DNA from 4 places in the Sphingobacterium sp. PCS056 genome. Region 4 is predicted to be linked to each of the others. Evidence: riboswitches for the same ligand, from Rfam matches in the RefSeq annotation. Region 4 holds a riboswitch; each other region holds the start of a gene.
The links. A riboswitch is a leader RNA that binds a small molecule or an ion and turns the genes downstream of it on or off. The one in region 4 is predicted to bind S-adenosylmethionine.
Positions count from the first base shown of each region.

Region 1: linked by a shared signal. The riboswitch ahead of MUB18_RS07585 (methylenetetrahydrofolate reductase) and the one ahead of MUB18_RS00860 (5-oxoprolinase) in region 4 are both predicted to bind S-adenosylmethionine.
Region 2: linked by a shared signal. The riboswitch ahead of MUB18_RS16440 (O-acetylhomoserine aminocarboxypropyltransferase/cysteine synthase family protein) and the one ahead of MUB18_RS00860 (5-oxoprolinase) in region 4 are both predicted to bind S-adenosylmethionine.
Region 3: linked by a shared signal. The riboswitch ahead of metE (5-methyltetrahydropteroyltriglutamate--homocysteine S-methyltransferase) and the one ahead of MUB18_RS00860 (5-oxoprolinase) in region 4 are both predicted to bind S-adenosylmethionine.

Region 1 is NZ_CP096883.1:1,827,206-1,831,146, forward strand. Features, by position in the region: gene MUB18_RS07570 (UvrD-helicase domain-containing protein) at 1-627, opposite strand, end outside; gene MUB18_RS07575 (30S ribosomal protein S16) at 966-1,487, shown strand; gene rimM (ribosome maturation factor RimM) at 1,624-2,151, shown strand; SAM riboswitch class I at 2,317-2,422, shown strand; gene MUB18_RS07585 (methylenetetrahydrofolate reductase) at 2,484-3,440, shown strand; gene MUB18_RS07590 (DUF2723 domain-containing protein) at 3,594-3,941, shown strand, end outside.
Region 2 is NZ_CP096883.1:3,924,660-3,928,600, forward strand. Features, by position in the region: gene MUB18_RS16430 (pyridoxal phosphate-dependent aminotransferase) at 1-29, shown strand, start outside; gene MUB18_RS16435 (prephenate dehydrogenase) at 42-884, shown strand; SAM riboswitch class I at 1,474-1,588, shown strand; gene MUB18_RS16440 (O-acetylhomoserine aminocarboxypropyltransferase/cysteine synthase family protein) at 1,817-3,124, shown strand; gene MUB18_RS16445 (homoserine dehydrogenase) at 3,166-3,941, shown strand, end outside.
Region 3 is NZ_CP096883.1:745,821-749,761, forward strand. Features, by position in the region: gene MUB18_RS03140 (sensor histidine kinase) at 1-759, shown strand, start outside; gene MUB18_RS03145 (response regulator transcription factor) at 819-1,508, shown strand; gene MUB18_RS03150 (phosphatase PAP2 family protein) at 1,571-2,338, shown strand; SAM riboswitch class I at 2,414-2,518, shown strand; gene metE (5-methyltetrahydropteroyltriglutamate--homocysteine S-methyltransferase) at 2,674-3,941, shown strand, end outside.
Region 4 is NZ_CP096883.1:211,117-215,057, reverse strand. Features, by position in the region: gene MUB18_RS00865 (alpha/beta hydrolase family protein) at 1-577, opposite strand, end outside; gene MUB18_RS00860 (5-oxoprolinase) at 1,157-1,420, opposite strand; SAM-I-IV-variant riboswitch at 1,456-1,549, opposite strand; gene MUB18_RS00855 (RNA polymerase sigma-70 factor) at 1,835-2,407, shown strand; gene MUB18_RS00850 (FecR family protein) at 2,470-3,528, shown strand; gene MUB18_RS00845 (SusC/RagA family TonB-linked outer membrane protein) at 3,540-3,941, shown strand, end outside.

The DNA.
Region 1 (3,941 bases), 1.6 Mb from region 4:
TTGTGATAAAAGATGTTTGTCAAATTCTTTGAAGTTTTCTGAAAAGATTTCATTTGCCAAGTTAGTTAATTCTCTACGGTAGTTCCAATTTTCATTATTTGATATCTTTTTTTCGGCAAATTCAATGATCCATTCCAGTAGATCCGGACGCTTATCCAAAAGTTGGTTTAACATGACAGTAAGCTCTTGTCGCACCCTACTGGTATTCATTTCTATTTTATATGCTGCATCCAAATTGAGCTCATATGTAAAACTTCGAATAACTTTTTGAGAAAATCCATCAATAGTACTAATGGTAAAGTGACTATAATCATGTAAAATCTTGCGATAGACCCGGTACGCCTTTTCTTGAATGAAGCTTGTATTCCATTGTGAAAATTGTGTCAACAATAAACTTCTATAATCCTGTATTTTTCTACTTTGATCACCCAAGGCCAAACCCTTCAATACGGATAAAATTCTTTCTTTCATCTCAGCCGTTGCTTTATTTGTAAAAGTGACAGCTAATATTTCTCGATAACTGTTTTCTTTTGAAAGTAATAGCGTTAGGTAATGTACAGTTAAGCTGAACGTTTTACCAGAACCTGCAGAGGCTTTTAATATTTTTAATGGAGCTATTAATGACATGAATTCAATTTGATTTGGAAGGATGAAAATACGCTTATTAATTTGAATAGACAAAACTGTATGTATGTCTATTATTTAACAATAGACGTAAAATTACAAATAAATTTCTCGAATTAAATTCCATTATTTTTCTGTTATGAAGCCAGATTATATTCTTTAAAACGGATGATTTTTAAATCATTCTACGGTTCAAAATGGATGCTAAGGTAGCATCTTTCTTATTACTTGGAAGTTGACTCTTATATTTAGCTTTTTACTTTCACAAATCCTTTGTATCTTTGCGTCCCCTCTTACATGAAGTACGGGGGATATGTTGAATACATAAATAACAAGAAAACATGGCAACTAAAATCAGATTGCAAAGACATGGTAAAAAAGGACGTCCTTTTTACCACTTAGTAGTAGCAGATGCACGTGCTCCACGTGATGGTAAATTCATCGACCGTATTGGTTCTTACAACCCGAACACAAATCCAGCGACTATCGTTTTGGATTTTGAAAAAGCTTTGGATTGGATGAATAAAGGTGCTCAACCTACTGACACAGCTCGTACTATCCTTTCGGATAAAGGTGTTTTATACAAAAAACACTTATTAGGCGGTGTTAAAAAAGGTGCATTTGATGAGGCTGCTGCTGATGCTAAATTTGTTGCTTGGACTGAAGCTAATGATGCAAGAATCGCTGGTAAAAAAGACGGTTTAGCTAATACAAAAGCTGAAACTAAGAAAATTGCATTAGCTGCTGAAGCTAAGAAAAAAGAAGAAAAAGCTGCTGCTATTGCTGCTAAAAATGCTCCAGTTGCAGAGGAAACTCCTGCAGAAGAAACTGAAGCTCCTGCTGCAGAAGAAACTGAAGGATAATTTTTCTTTCATACAGTATCAAGAAAGCCGGTTCGACATGATCCGGCTTTTTTTTTAAAAGAAAATAACTCCTATTTCCAAAGTAGTACTGCAATTTTGTATTTATATTTTTAAATTTGCCCTTTCAAATTAGAACATGACCATAGAAGAAAGTTTTTACATCGGTTATATTAGTAAAACACGAGGATTAAAAGGAGAGCTGCAGCTTTTTTTCGAATTTGAAGATTATCAAGATCTAGATTTTGATGTCTTATTTGTTGAAGTCAATAAAAAATTAGTTCCTTATTTTGTTGCTAATATTAAATACCAAACCAATAGTACCGCTTATTTGAATTTGGAAGATGTAGATCATATCGATAAAGCACAGCCCTTAGTCCGTAAGAAGGTATATCTGCCTAATGATAAAATGCCTGAACGTGATCCTGATGATTTCAGATATACGGATTTAATTGGGTATCTAGTGATTGATGAGGTACATGGAGAACTTGGAGAAATTACACATGTGCAAGAAATGCCACAACAATTTATAGCCACCGTTGATTTCAATGGCAAGGAGCTTATGTTCCCATTAAATGATGATTTAATGCTCGGTATTGATTCAGAAGATCAAGTATTGGAGGTTGATTTGCCCGAAGGCTTAGTTGAGTTGTATAAAGAAATTTAACATCTTCACTATCGAACATGAAGAAATATAAGCCACTACACATCTTTGTGTAGTGGCTTATTTATTTTATCTGATCTTGTTTTTATAGCGCCATAAGCGTATAATTTTTTGAGCAAGCTTCTAATATTATTTTGATTATAAATTTCTATTACCGATATTAGCCGATGCTTATAGAGAAAGGCAGAGGGACTAGACCCAATGAAGCCTTAGCAACCTGTTATTTTATAAGGTGCTACATTCTACCCCAACTCAGAGATGGGAAAGATAAGTTGAAACAAGTTTACTTGTGCATTTCGATGTAAGCCAACCAAAATCATATTTAAAAAAAATTAATGAAAATCGTTGATCATATCAGTAATGCCAAAGGAAAAACTTTGTTTTCTTTTGAATTGTTGCCTCCAGCCAAGGGGCAAGGTATCCAGAGTATTTTTAAAACAATGGATGCACTTATGGAATTCAAGCCTCCCTTTATCGATGTGACTTATCATAGAGAAGACTATATGTATAAGAAACACGAAAGCGGTTTATTAGAGCGTGTGGCTTATCGTAAACGTCCAGGAACAGTTGCTATCTGTGCCGCTATTATGAATAAGTATAAAGTGGATGCTGTTCCTCATCTTATATGTGGAGGATTTACGAAAGAAGAAACGGAGAATGCATTAATTGATCTAAATTTCTTAGGTATTGATAATGTACTGGTACTAAGGGGAGATGCACGAAAAGGTGATTCTGATTTTATTCCAACAGATGGTGGACATGCATTTGCAACGGATTTATTGCAACAGGTCGTTGATATGAATCAGGGACAATATCTCCATGAAGATATTGCTATATCTGAAAAAACAAACTTTTGTATTGGTGTCGCGGGTTATCCAGAGAAACATTTTGAAGCGCCAAACTTCAATACAGATTTCAAATGGTTAAAAAAGAAAGTAGAAATGGGAGCAGAATTTATCGTGACCCAAATGTTTTTTAATGTAGAAAAATACAAAGAGTTTGTTACAAAATGTAGAGAAAATGGTATTCATGTTCCTATTATACCCGGATTGAAACCGTTGACAACTAAAAAGCAATTGATTACCCTACCTAAGATTTTCCATTTGGATATTCCCGAAGAATTGAGTGAAGCGGTCTCCGCATGTAAAAGTAATGCTGATGTAAGACAAGTGGGAGAAGAATGGCTAGTACAGCAGTGTAAAGAATTAATCGATTTCGGGGCTCCCGTTTTACATTTTTACACCATGAGTAATCCTGGGCCGACAAAAAGTATTGTAGAAAAGTTATTCTAAATCAACCTATTTAACGATCAGCCTGCCACGTAAATGTAGCGGGCTTTTTTATAGGCTGTATTTTTTTGTTAAAAAAAGTTAATCTAGTTCAATTGAAATCTTCTTTCATTATATTTAATTGATTATATATCATCAATTAAACCTGGATCATTCATGAGCTATCAGAAAGTGAACAATATGTTAGGCTGGCTATGTGCCATCATAGCAACAGTAGTTTTTATTATTACGGCTGAGCGGACAACAAGCTGGTGGGACACCGGTGAGTTTATTGCTTCAGCTTATAAACTCCAGATTGTTCATCAGCCAGGAGCACCATTGTTTCTGATGATACAGAATATCTTTTCAAATTTTGCATTAGGCAATGTGGCTCAGATTGCCTTTTGGATGAATATCGGATCTGCTGTATGCAGTGGTTTGACAGTATTATTTTTATTTTGGACCATTACAGCGTTAGGAAAAAAGATCAGTCATTCTGATGATAAACCAATTCATAGAAATCAA
Region 2 (3,941 bases), 1.5 Mb from region 4:
GAATTAAAGAAGTTAAAGAAACGAATTAAGATTAAAATAACATGATAAATATAGCCATTATTGGCGTCGGTTTAATTGGTGGCTCAGTCGCCATGAAACTAAAAGAAAAGCATTTTTGTGATCAGGTATTTGGTGTCGACAAAAGTGATGCTAACTTAACAAAAGCATTGCAAATTGGCTTTATCGATCAGAAAGCAACGTTGGAAGAGGCACTAGAAAAATGCAAGGTCATTATTCTCACGGCTCCTGTGGATGCGATTATCTCGTTGGCACCAAAATTATTAGATCTAGTAACAGACCAAGTCATTATTGACATGGGATCTACTAAGCTTAATATTTTACAATTGATCTCAGAACATCCCAATCGTGGTCGGTATGTGGCGGCTCACCCTATGGCAGGGACTGAATATTCTGGCCCAGAAGCAGCTTTACCAAACTTGTTCAAAGATAAAATGATGGTCTACGTGGAGGCTTTTAAATCTGATGAAGACGCTTTTGAACTCGCAGATTCCATTACTGAACAACTGGAAATGCGCACGTCATTTATGACTGCGGAAGAACATGATACCCATACCGCTTATGTTTCACATATCTCCCACCTGACTTCTTTTGCGCTAGCCTTAACGGTATTAGAAAAAGAAAAATCACAGGGCAGGATATTTGAATTAGCGGGTTCTGGATTTGAATCCACAGTACGTTTGGCTAAAAGCTCTCCCGATATGTGGACACCTATTTTTAAACAAAATAGAGTAAACGTATTAGAAGTATTGGAAGAAAATATTAAACAGTTGCAAGCTCTGAAAGATGCTATTCAAGAGGAAAACTATACACAATTACATAAGTTGATTAAAAAATCAAATAAAATAAAGCGCATTATAAAATAAAGCTCCTGTTATTAGTTTAGGGTCGTTCACTTAAGTTAAAAAATGCTAGAAGCCAATACTTCTAGCATTTTTTAGTTCGCAGCCATCATCATCGGCAATTGTGCGATCACATACAATCAACCATTTCTCTAAACTAAGAGAATCATCAACTTGTTCTTTTGATTCAACCTTTATTTCTACTAGGATCAATGTGTAAATGCTCTTCTTGATGAACAGCATATCCGATATCACTCTTGTCCTTACTAGGACAGATAGATAATAATGGGAATTATAGCGGATTGGCGGCTACTTTACGAATAGATGTCGCATTGTAACCGATTTGTGCAAAGCGTTTTTTTCACCTTTTAAGAATGCGAAGACGCACATCTCCCTTATCCTTTGTTTTCTTTTGATTCCATAATTAACCTAAATTACTTAACACTCTTCATATTTAATAATTACACCTTTTTCTCAAGAAAAAGAAACTACATTTCTTACTCATGTATTAAATAAATAATTCAAAATATTTTGGTTTCTAAATTCCAAGACATATATTTGCAACGTAGATCGAATCGAAATACACCTAATCAAAACCTTTCAATCAGGTCTTGATTTATAAAGAAGTGGCGAGAGACTGGCTCAATGACCCACTGGCAACCTTCAAAATACGTTTGAAAAGGTGCCAATTCCTGTCCATATCAATATTGTTATGGAGGATATAAATGAAACGACAATGATATTTACATTACAAAAAAACAACAGGGTAAGTTCAATTACCAACGTAACATTTACAACTCTTGCATCAACTTCAATGCGAATGTTTGAGCACATGTCTATGTTTTATTGTTAGATCTATCCATTTTTTACTTAATGGATAGCAAGTGCATCTACATGTGCAGATCCTCACTCTATAATATTCACGAAAATATTCAACTAATTAATTATAAAAAACCATGTCTACAAATAAAAATTTAAAATTCGAAACTCTACAAGTTCATGCAGGACAAGTTGCAGACCCAACTACTGGCGCACGTGCAGTACCTATATATCAAACCAGCTCATACGTATTTGAAAATGCGGAACATGGCGCTAACTTATTTGCATTAAAACAGTTTGGAAACATCTATACCCGTCTGATGAATCCGACAACAGATGTTTTTGAAAAACGCATTGCTGCATTAGAAGGTGGTGTTGCTGCAGTGGCGGTTGCCTCTGGTCAAGCTGCGCAGTTCATCGCATTAAATAATATTTTAGAGGCTGGTGATAATTTTGTGTCGAGTAGCCATATTTATGGAGGTACATACAATCAATTCAAAGTTGCATTTAAAAGAATTGGAATTGAGGTCCGCTTCACGAAAGAGACAACAGCTGAGGAGTTTGAGTCATTGATCAATGAAAATACGAAAGCATTATACTTAGAAACAATTGGAAATCCAAGTTATGATATTCCTGATTTTGATAAAATAGCTGCAGTTGCTAAAAAACACGATTTACCTTTAATCGTAGATAACACTTTTGGAGCTGGGGGCTATCTATTCAAACCGCTAGAGCATGGTGCTTCTGTTGTTGTCGAATCTGCGACAAAATGGATTGGCGGACATGGAACAAGTATTGGCGGTGTCATCGTTGATGGTGGTACATATAACTGGGGCAATGGTAAATTTAAACAATTTTCTGAACCTTCTGAAGGATATCATGGATTGGTCTTCGCAGATGTATTTGGCCCAGATGGTCCATTTGGCAACATCCAATTTGCAATCCGTGCACGTGTGGAAGGCCTTCGTGATTTCGGACCGGCTATATCACCTTTCAACTCATTCCAGCTTATACAAGGTCTAGAAACGCTTTCGCTACGTGTTCAGCGTCATGTAGACAACACCCTAGAAATCGCTAGATGGTTAGAAGCGCATCCGCAAGTTGAGCAAGTGAACTATCCGGGCTTGAAAAGCTCACCAAGTTATTCAAATGCACAGAAATACCTAAAAAATGGATATGGAGCGGTTCTTTCTTTTCAGATAAAAGGCGATGTCACTAAAGCCGATGCTTTTATAGATAGCCTAGAGTTAATTAGCCATCTAGCAAATGTTGGTGATACAAAATCATTGATCATCCACCCAGCCGCTACAACACACCAGCAACTCAGTGCAGAGGCACAAAAAGCAGCAGGAGTATTTGTTGGGTTATTACGGTTATCGGTAGGAATTGAGCATGTCGATGATATTAAAGATGATTTACAACAAGCTTTCGATAAAATAAAATAATTTCAGATAGCACCATTATATAAAAGCGTAAAAAAACAACTATGAGTAAGAAATTAACGATTGGAATGTTTGGATTTGGAGTTGTAGGACAAGGATTGTACGACATTATCAAGACTAAAAACTTAAATTTAGAAATTAAAAAATTTGTCATCAAGAATGCTGACAAGAAAAGATCACTTGCCCCAGAGTTGTTTACAACGGATGCAGAAGCTGTATTAGGCGATCCAGATATCAATACAGTCGTAGAATTAATCGATGATGCAGAAGCAGCATATGCTTTAACAGTTCGTGCGCTTAAATCTGGAAAAAATGTTGTTTCAGCAAACAAAAAAATGATTGCTACGCATTTGGAGGAATTAGCGGCTATCCAACAAGAATATGGCACTAGCTTACTTTATGAAGGAGCTGTATGTGGAAGTATACCCATTATTCGTAATCTGGAAGAATACTATGACAATGAATTATTACATGCTGTAACAGGTATCTTCAATGGTTCATCGAACTTTATTCTGTCAAAAGTATTCAACGAGAATCAACCTTACGCTGATGCATTGAAGGAAGCACAAGATCTCGGGTTTGCAGAAACCGACCCCACTTTAGATGTTGGTGGATTTGATCCAAAATTTAAATTGACCATTGTCGCTTCACATGCCTATGGTATCTATGTCAATCCAGATGATGTGTTCAATATTGGTATTGATAAATTAGGTGCACAAGATATACGTTTTGCCAAAGAAAAAAACTTTAAAATTAAACTTATCCCTACTGCACGTGAAATCAATAACAGTAAGGTAGTCCTTTATGTCATTCCTAAATT
Region 3 (3,941 bases), 530 kb from region 4:
GCTTTACTTTTTCTTTTAATCGGCTGTTTTGCATATACCTTACTCATCATATTCAAACAAAAAAAGGTTTCAGAAATGAAAACTGATTTCATAAACAATATGACGCACGAATTTAAAACTCCTGTCGCTACGATCATGATAGCCAGTGAGTCTCTACGTGATCCCGAAATCATATCAGATGAGCGTCGAGTAAAGCGACTTGCCAATATCATATATGATGAGAATGTTAGATTAGGCAATCATATTGAACGAGTCTTAGATATAGCCCGTCTCGAAAAAGAGACTTTAAAACTAGAAAAAACGCCTATCCATATTAATGATCTATTATCAGCAGTGCTGGATAGTATGCAGCTGCAATTACAAAAAGTAGGTGGTAAATTTGAACATCATTTTGACGCAAAAAACGATGTTGTAGTAGGTGATGAACTTCATTTATCAAATGTATTTTTCAATTTGGTGGACAATGCCATTAAATACAGTAAAGATAATCCACACATAACTGTTAAAACTAAAAATACAAAAGACAGTATTCACATAACAATTATTGATAATGGGATCGGAATGGCAAAGGATCATCTCTTAAAAATATTTGATCAATTTTACCGCATTCCAACAGGAAATGTCCACAATGTGAAAGGCTTTGGGTTAGGACTTTCATATGTGTACGATATCATCAAAAGAATGAATGGCAAAATTCAAGTAAAAAGTGACAAAGACAAGGGAACACAATTTGACATCGTATTACCTATAAAAAATTAAATTTAAATCGATATTAATTTCGTATATTATCATCAATATTCGAACAAAACCATAAGAATATGCAGAAGATATTATTAGCAGAAGACGATCCAAACTTAGGAGACTTATTAAAAGATTATTTAGAGCTTAAGGGAAAATTTGATGTCACCTTATGCACTGATGGTGAAGAGGCCGTCAATCAATTTCGCAAAAGCACATATGATCTATGTATCTTAGACGTCATGATGCCCAAAAAAGATGGCTTTACAGTCGGTAAAGAAATCAGGAAAATAAATACGACAACCCCGATCATATTTGCTACCGCAAAAGGCATGATGGAAGATAAGACAGAAGCTTTTGAACTTGGCGGCGATGATTACATCACAAAACCATTTCGAGTAGAAGAATTACTCCTTCGCATAAATGCGTTGCTCAAACGTGTTATAAGAGAAAAAGATGATCAGGTTGTGAGCGATAAATTTGAAATTGGAGAATACTTCTTTGATTATACCAGTCAGCAAATAGCCCACAAAGGTGTGCAGCAGAAGCTATCGACAAAAGAAGCCGAATTATTAAGGTTACTTTGTTTAAAAAAGAATGATGTACTGACAAGAGAAGAAGCACTTTTAAAAATCTGGCATGATGACAATTATTTCACAGGGAGAAGTATGGACGTTTTCTTAAGTAAACTGAGAAAATATCTACGAGATGATCCAAAAGTTGAGATTGTTAACGTACATGGAAAAGGCTATAAATTATTGGTCAGCTAATATACATTTACTCCGAATAATAAAGAGATGTTAAAACATCTCTTTTTGTTTATCTTGCTACAATGAAAATATCAATAACAATTTTTTTTATCCTTTCTATCTTTTGCTACTCTCCATCTCTTTATGCGCAAAGAGATACTTTACAAAAAAATAATGAAGATTTTGACACCAGTAGGAATCAAATAAATTATAAACAATTAATAGTACCCGCTGCTTTAATGACTTATGGCATAATCTCCTTAAACAGCCCATACCTCAAAAATAAAGATCAACAGATAAATAATTCCATAAACAATGATCCATCAAAAACATTCAAATTTGATAATGTCAGTGTTTTTATTCCTTCAGCAGCTGTTTACGGTCTCAATTTCCTAGGTGTCCCAAGTAAACATAACTTCAAAGAACGTCTAGCCATTAGTGCGATCGCTCATGCCATCACCTTATCTACGGTATACACGATCAAACAGACCACTCCTACTTGGAGACCAGATCGTGCTGATCATGAATCATTCCCATCCGGACATACTGCTGTCGCATTTACGGGAGCCGAGATGTTATGGCAAGAGTATAAAGATCAATCCATTTGGTATGGTATCGCAGGATACACAATAGCTGCGGGTACAGGGTACCTCAGAATGTACAATCAGAAACATTGGTTTTCGGATGTCGCTATGGGAGCAGGTATTGGTATCATGGGAACAAAAATAGCATACTGGCTATTACCCCTATTTGATAAACATTTGCAATCAAGAAAGACAAGTTACTTAACCATGGCAACTCCATTTTACAATGGGAAACAACTTGGTGTATCTGCTAATTTTCAATTTTAAGCCTTGATTTATTGTCATTTTGATATAAAAGTTACAAAATATTTGTTTTTATAAAACTAATTCCGATATTTACAGCGCTTATAGAGAAAGGCAGAGGGAATAGACCCAATGAAGCCTTAGCAACCTGTCGATTGACAAGGTGCTACATTCTACCCCATCAAAAAGTGGGAATGATAAGCTAGACACAAATATATCTTGTGCCCTCCTCTCTAAAAGCAATCAAAAAATTTAGTAAATAGATTCAAGAATTTTTGATCGTTTTTTATTTCAAATAAAAAAAATCCATCTAATTTCTTGCTTCGTTAAGGTTGAACAAATAAAATAATTTTATATTTATGTTACTAACGAACAACTTAGGTTACCCACGTGTAGGTGCCTTCCGCGAGTTGAAAAAGGCCAATGAAGCATATTGGGCTAAAAAAATCAGCGCGCAAGAATTATTGCAGGCTGGACTGAAAATCCGTGAAGGCAACTGGAAAACTCAAAAAGATGCTGGCATCGATTTGATCCCTTCAAATGATTTTTCATTTTATGACCAAGTATTAGACTTGACTCTAACTGTAGGTGCTATTCCAGCACAATACCAATCACTCTTAAACAACGAAGATAAAGGATACAATTTGGACCTTTACTTTGCAATGGCGCGTGGTTTTCAACAAGATGGCGTTGATGTAACGGCAATGGAAATGACAAAATGGTTTGATACTAACTACCATTACATTGTTCCAGAATTCGTAAAAAATCAAGAATTCAAATTGACTTCAGAGAAATTCTTAAACGAATACAATGAAGCAAAATCTTTAGGTATCGAAACTAAGCCTGTATTAATCGGCCCAATCTCATACTTATTATTAGGTAAAGAAAAAGAATCTGGTTTCAATCGTATCGATCTAATCGATAAGTTGGTTCCCGTATATGAAGAAATCTTAGGCAAATTGGCTGCTGCTGGTGCAAAATATGTACAAATTGACGAGCCATTTTTAGCTTTAGATATCGATGATGCAACACGTGCTTTATACACCAGTGTATTTACTAAATTAGCTGCTGCTGCTCAAGACATCAAAATTATTGTAACGACTTATTTCGAGGCATTACGTGACAACGAAGAAACCGCTCTAAACTTACCAGTTTATGCTGTTCATGTTGATCTAGTAAGAGGTGAAAATCAACTCGACACTATATTAGCTAAAGTTCCTGCTTCATTAACACTTTCATTAGGTGTTGTTGAAGGACGTAACATTTGGAAAAATGATTACGAAAAATCTTTAGCACAAATCAAAAAAGCGGTTGATGCTCTAGGCAAAGACCGTGTATTAGTAGGACCTTCAAGTTCCTTATTACATGTACCTTTTGATTTAGACAATGAGGATAACGAAGAATCATTGCCTAAAGAAGTTAAAAATTGGTTAGCATTTGCTAAGCAAAAATTAGCAGAGGTAAAAGATCTAGCGATCTTAGCTGAAGGTGAAGTAGATGCAAAAACTGCGGAGCGTTTCGAAGCTAATAAAGCTGCAGCAGAAGATCGTCGTACATCTTCTTTAATTCACAAACCTGAAGTCAAAGAGCGTACTGCAAACATCACTGACGACGACGCAAAACGCAC
Region 4 (3,941 bases):
TATTAAAAGTATCCCAATGACGGTAGTCCAGATTGTCGAATACATAGGCATCGGACTTTGGTAAATCCTGATATTTATCTGTACTGTGATACTTTTTGATTAAAACAGCTTTGCTGAATAATATGTATTGACCATTTGGAGATAACTTGACATTTTCTAATTCAGTATCGCTATTTGTCAATTGTACAGCTTCACCCTTATATCTGTTCTTTTTCCAAAGCTGTCCTTTGAACAAATAAATGATATCACCATTTTCTGTTATCTGCACCACAGACTCACCGCCCTTTTCACTAGTTAGGGGAGTAGCGTTGCCTGTTTCCAATGATAAGGTGTATAAGTTTTTCTCTGAGCTGTTGGTCTCCACAGCATAATTTGAGACACCATATACCAGTGTTTTTCCATCAGGTGAAATTCCTTCGGCAGAAACACGTCCTAACTTCCATAATGTTTGCGGGTCTAATGGAGTTTTTGTTGGTGTTTCCATATTTACAGTCAGTTTGGTTTCTTTCTTTTCTTGCGCCATAGTTGCCGAAGCACATAGTAATACAGAAAGCGTTATTAAAGATTTTTTTTTCATCAAAATAATTTATTTTAATAAGGAGTGTGATCATGGATTGAGCTCTTTTCACTCGATTCATAAAAAATACAATTATGAGCATGCAAGATACAAAATCTACTTTATCTAATGTAATTCCTATTTTCTATTTAGGAAGGCTTTTGACGAAGTCATTTTATAAAGCTTTGAAAATTTTAGGTAGATACATATTATGTAATGATCAGGTGATCATATCCGTATTTTTGGGAAATTAAAGCAGAGTATCAAATAAAAAATGCAGATATGCTTGGCACAAACTATCGATGCATCTTTTGTGTATAGTATTAATATTGTGCTCGCAATTGGAAATAAATCAGGAGAGAACTATTGTTTAAAGTAGATATGATAAACGATAAATATACTTTTAAGGAATATAATTTTGTAAAAGCTTCAATTGTTCGAAAATAATAAACAACTGAAGCTTATTAGTAAAATAACTGAACTACTTTTTGTAAGCTTGATATCCTAATCTTTTTAATACCAATTTAGAGTATAACAAGCTGTGGATCTGATTCATTAGACTAGTAGATAAATTGCAAAGATCATGTCGTTCTGACTATCCTACTGAACAATTGGAACAAGCGTGTTTTTTTCTAATCGAACTGCTACATACTTGACGGAGGTAAAACCATCTTCTCTTGAAATAATGTTGGAAAGGTCTAAACCTCTTTTAGAAAAAGTACTGATGAGAGCCGTGCGAAATGTGGATTTGGAGGAACCCCAGCCTTTTTCCGATACCGTATCATTGTTGAGTTGTATCAGTTCATTGATGGTGTAATAACTGAATTTTTCCAGTAAGTGTTGATAAAGATTTGGTGTTGACATACAATTTAAAAATTTAAAGGATTAAACCATAAACTGTATCCAGATATTTTTGGTCGAAACCCATATTAATTTACCACCGCGGTTACTTAACTCGGTTGGTATTGCATCGTGCAATTCTGAATACTCTACAAAGTTAGTAGATTTTATTTTGAATCAAAATTTATTTTAAAATAATTAGCTGATATTCTTTTCCAGCATAGGTCTATTCTTACCTACATAGATTTTGCTATAGCTTCATGATCAAGTTTGATATGGATAATTTTTTGATGCAGTTACGCGATTCCTTTATTGGGGTAAAATACCGAATACCCGAGTTCTCAATGGTTAACTGTCTTGTTTTCTTTTAATTATTATTGTAGTTTTGGCCCATCACATGGATTCGTTTTGTCGATATTCGACAGAACGGGGATAAAAATGAAAAACAACTATAGCTCACTCGATAATTTAACTTTACAAAAGTTGATCCGAGCTGGAGACCAAGAAGCATTTAAGATCATTTATGAAAGGTATTGGGATAAGATATTTGTAATCTGTAATAACAGGCTTCCACAGACAGATATTGCGGAAGATATTTTACAGGATATCTTTGTTTCTCTTTGGAAAAACCCCAAACTTGACGAAATTCAAAATCTTGAAGCCTATTTGTTTCAGGCAACTAAATTCTCTATTATCAAATATTTAAACCGATCTTCTCGAGTTGAATATATTGATCATACCTCCTATGGTCTGTTGGATCGGATAGAAGAACTTAATTTGGATGATGCCTTGAATTCAAAAGAACTTCAGCAACTTATTTTTCAGGAGATAGAACGACTACCGGAGAAGACCAAAATTATCTTTAATTATTCTCGAATCGACAATCTCAATAGTAAGGAAATCGCTGAAAAATTGAATATTTCACCTCGTACTGTTGAAAATCAAATAAGTAAAAGTCTAAAACATTTGAGGATTTTTATAAATAATTTGAAATCTTTATTATTTTTTTAATTTTCGGCGTGCGTTGATTGATACTTGTGGTACTTCTATTATAGACCACGATTGTTAATCATATGAAATCGCAACAAGAAATAAAAGAAATTATTGCCCGTATCAACCAGGGTACGGCTTCTAAGGATGAGATCCGCCAATTTCAGCTTTGGTATAATAGTTTTGACGATAGTCAGACCGAGGTTGATAGCGATGTCCCTCTTGTTGAACTCCAACAGAAACATTGGGAAAATATAAACAATCGTATCGCTCCAGTGAAGATGAAGCAGATACAATGGTTATGGAAAGTCGCAGCAGCCATCGTGCTTTTTTCAGCAGCTGTTGCTTGGATATGGTTAAACCAACAATCTGACGTCGATAAACCGATATTTAGGTCAGCAGTTCTAATAACAGATGATACAGGTCAGAGCGAAGAGATCAGTGGCGACCTAAAGGATTTTCTTGATACAGCAAATTATGTGGATCTGAGGAACTATAAATCGTTGAGCTCATTAGCAACAGGTAAAGGTGAATTTACAAAAGCCATTCTTCCTGATGGCACCAAAGTAACTTTAAATGTGGGATCTAAAATTTCTCTATCCCCAGATTATGCTAGTTCTTCCCAAAGGACAATCTCCTTGGAAGGCGAGGCTTATTTTGAAGTAACGACCATTCCGGGACGGAGCTTTGTGGTCACAACTTCAGATCAGCAAATAAAAGTTCTCGGAACAAAATTCAATGTAAAAGCATATGCCGACCTTGAAAAAACAATAACCACACTGCATGAGGGTAAAATCGAATTGACCAATGGTCGTCAAAGCTTGATTTTAAAACCAAATGACATGGTGCTCAATACAGATGGCTCCTTCATTCGCGAAAAACTAACCAGATCGGATAAGGAGGCTTGGCGCAATCTAGATTTTGAATTTGATAATGAATCTATTAAATCAGTCCTAGACCAGTTGAGCAGTTGGTATGGTTTTGAGGTTGTATATCAGACATCTATACCTAATCAGCATATTTCCGGTAAAATAGCAAATGGTTCCAAAACCGCCGATGTGCTTGAGATCATGAAAAACCTAACGAATGGAAATTTCCAGCTTAAAGGAAATCTTCTGTATGTAACTTTTGCAAATAATTAACCTTAAATAAAATGAATGAAAAATTCTTTAAACGAAGCCCGGCTTTTTTAAAGCCCGAGTTGCTTTCGGTTAAACTCACTACCTTGGTGGCCATTGGATTGCTGACCTGTACTTCTCAGCATAGTTTTGCACAGCAAATTCAAGTAGATGGTACCAAAAAACCTTTAAAAACTGTCTTAAAGCAGATCGAAGACCAATCTGGTTATTCTTTTGTCTATGATGCTGATATTTTGGAAAACGATCCTGCTGTACAGCTTGCGCTCAATGAAAATGGGATTAAGGAAGCGCTAGCAAAATTATCCACAGCACTAAATGTTGAATATAAGATTGTCAATAAAACGATTACACTTACCAAGCCAAAATTAAAGCAGGGCTCTACTGTATTGTTGAAGGGGCGGGTAGTCGTTGATGAT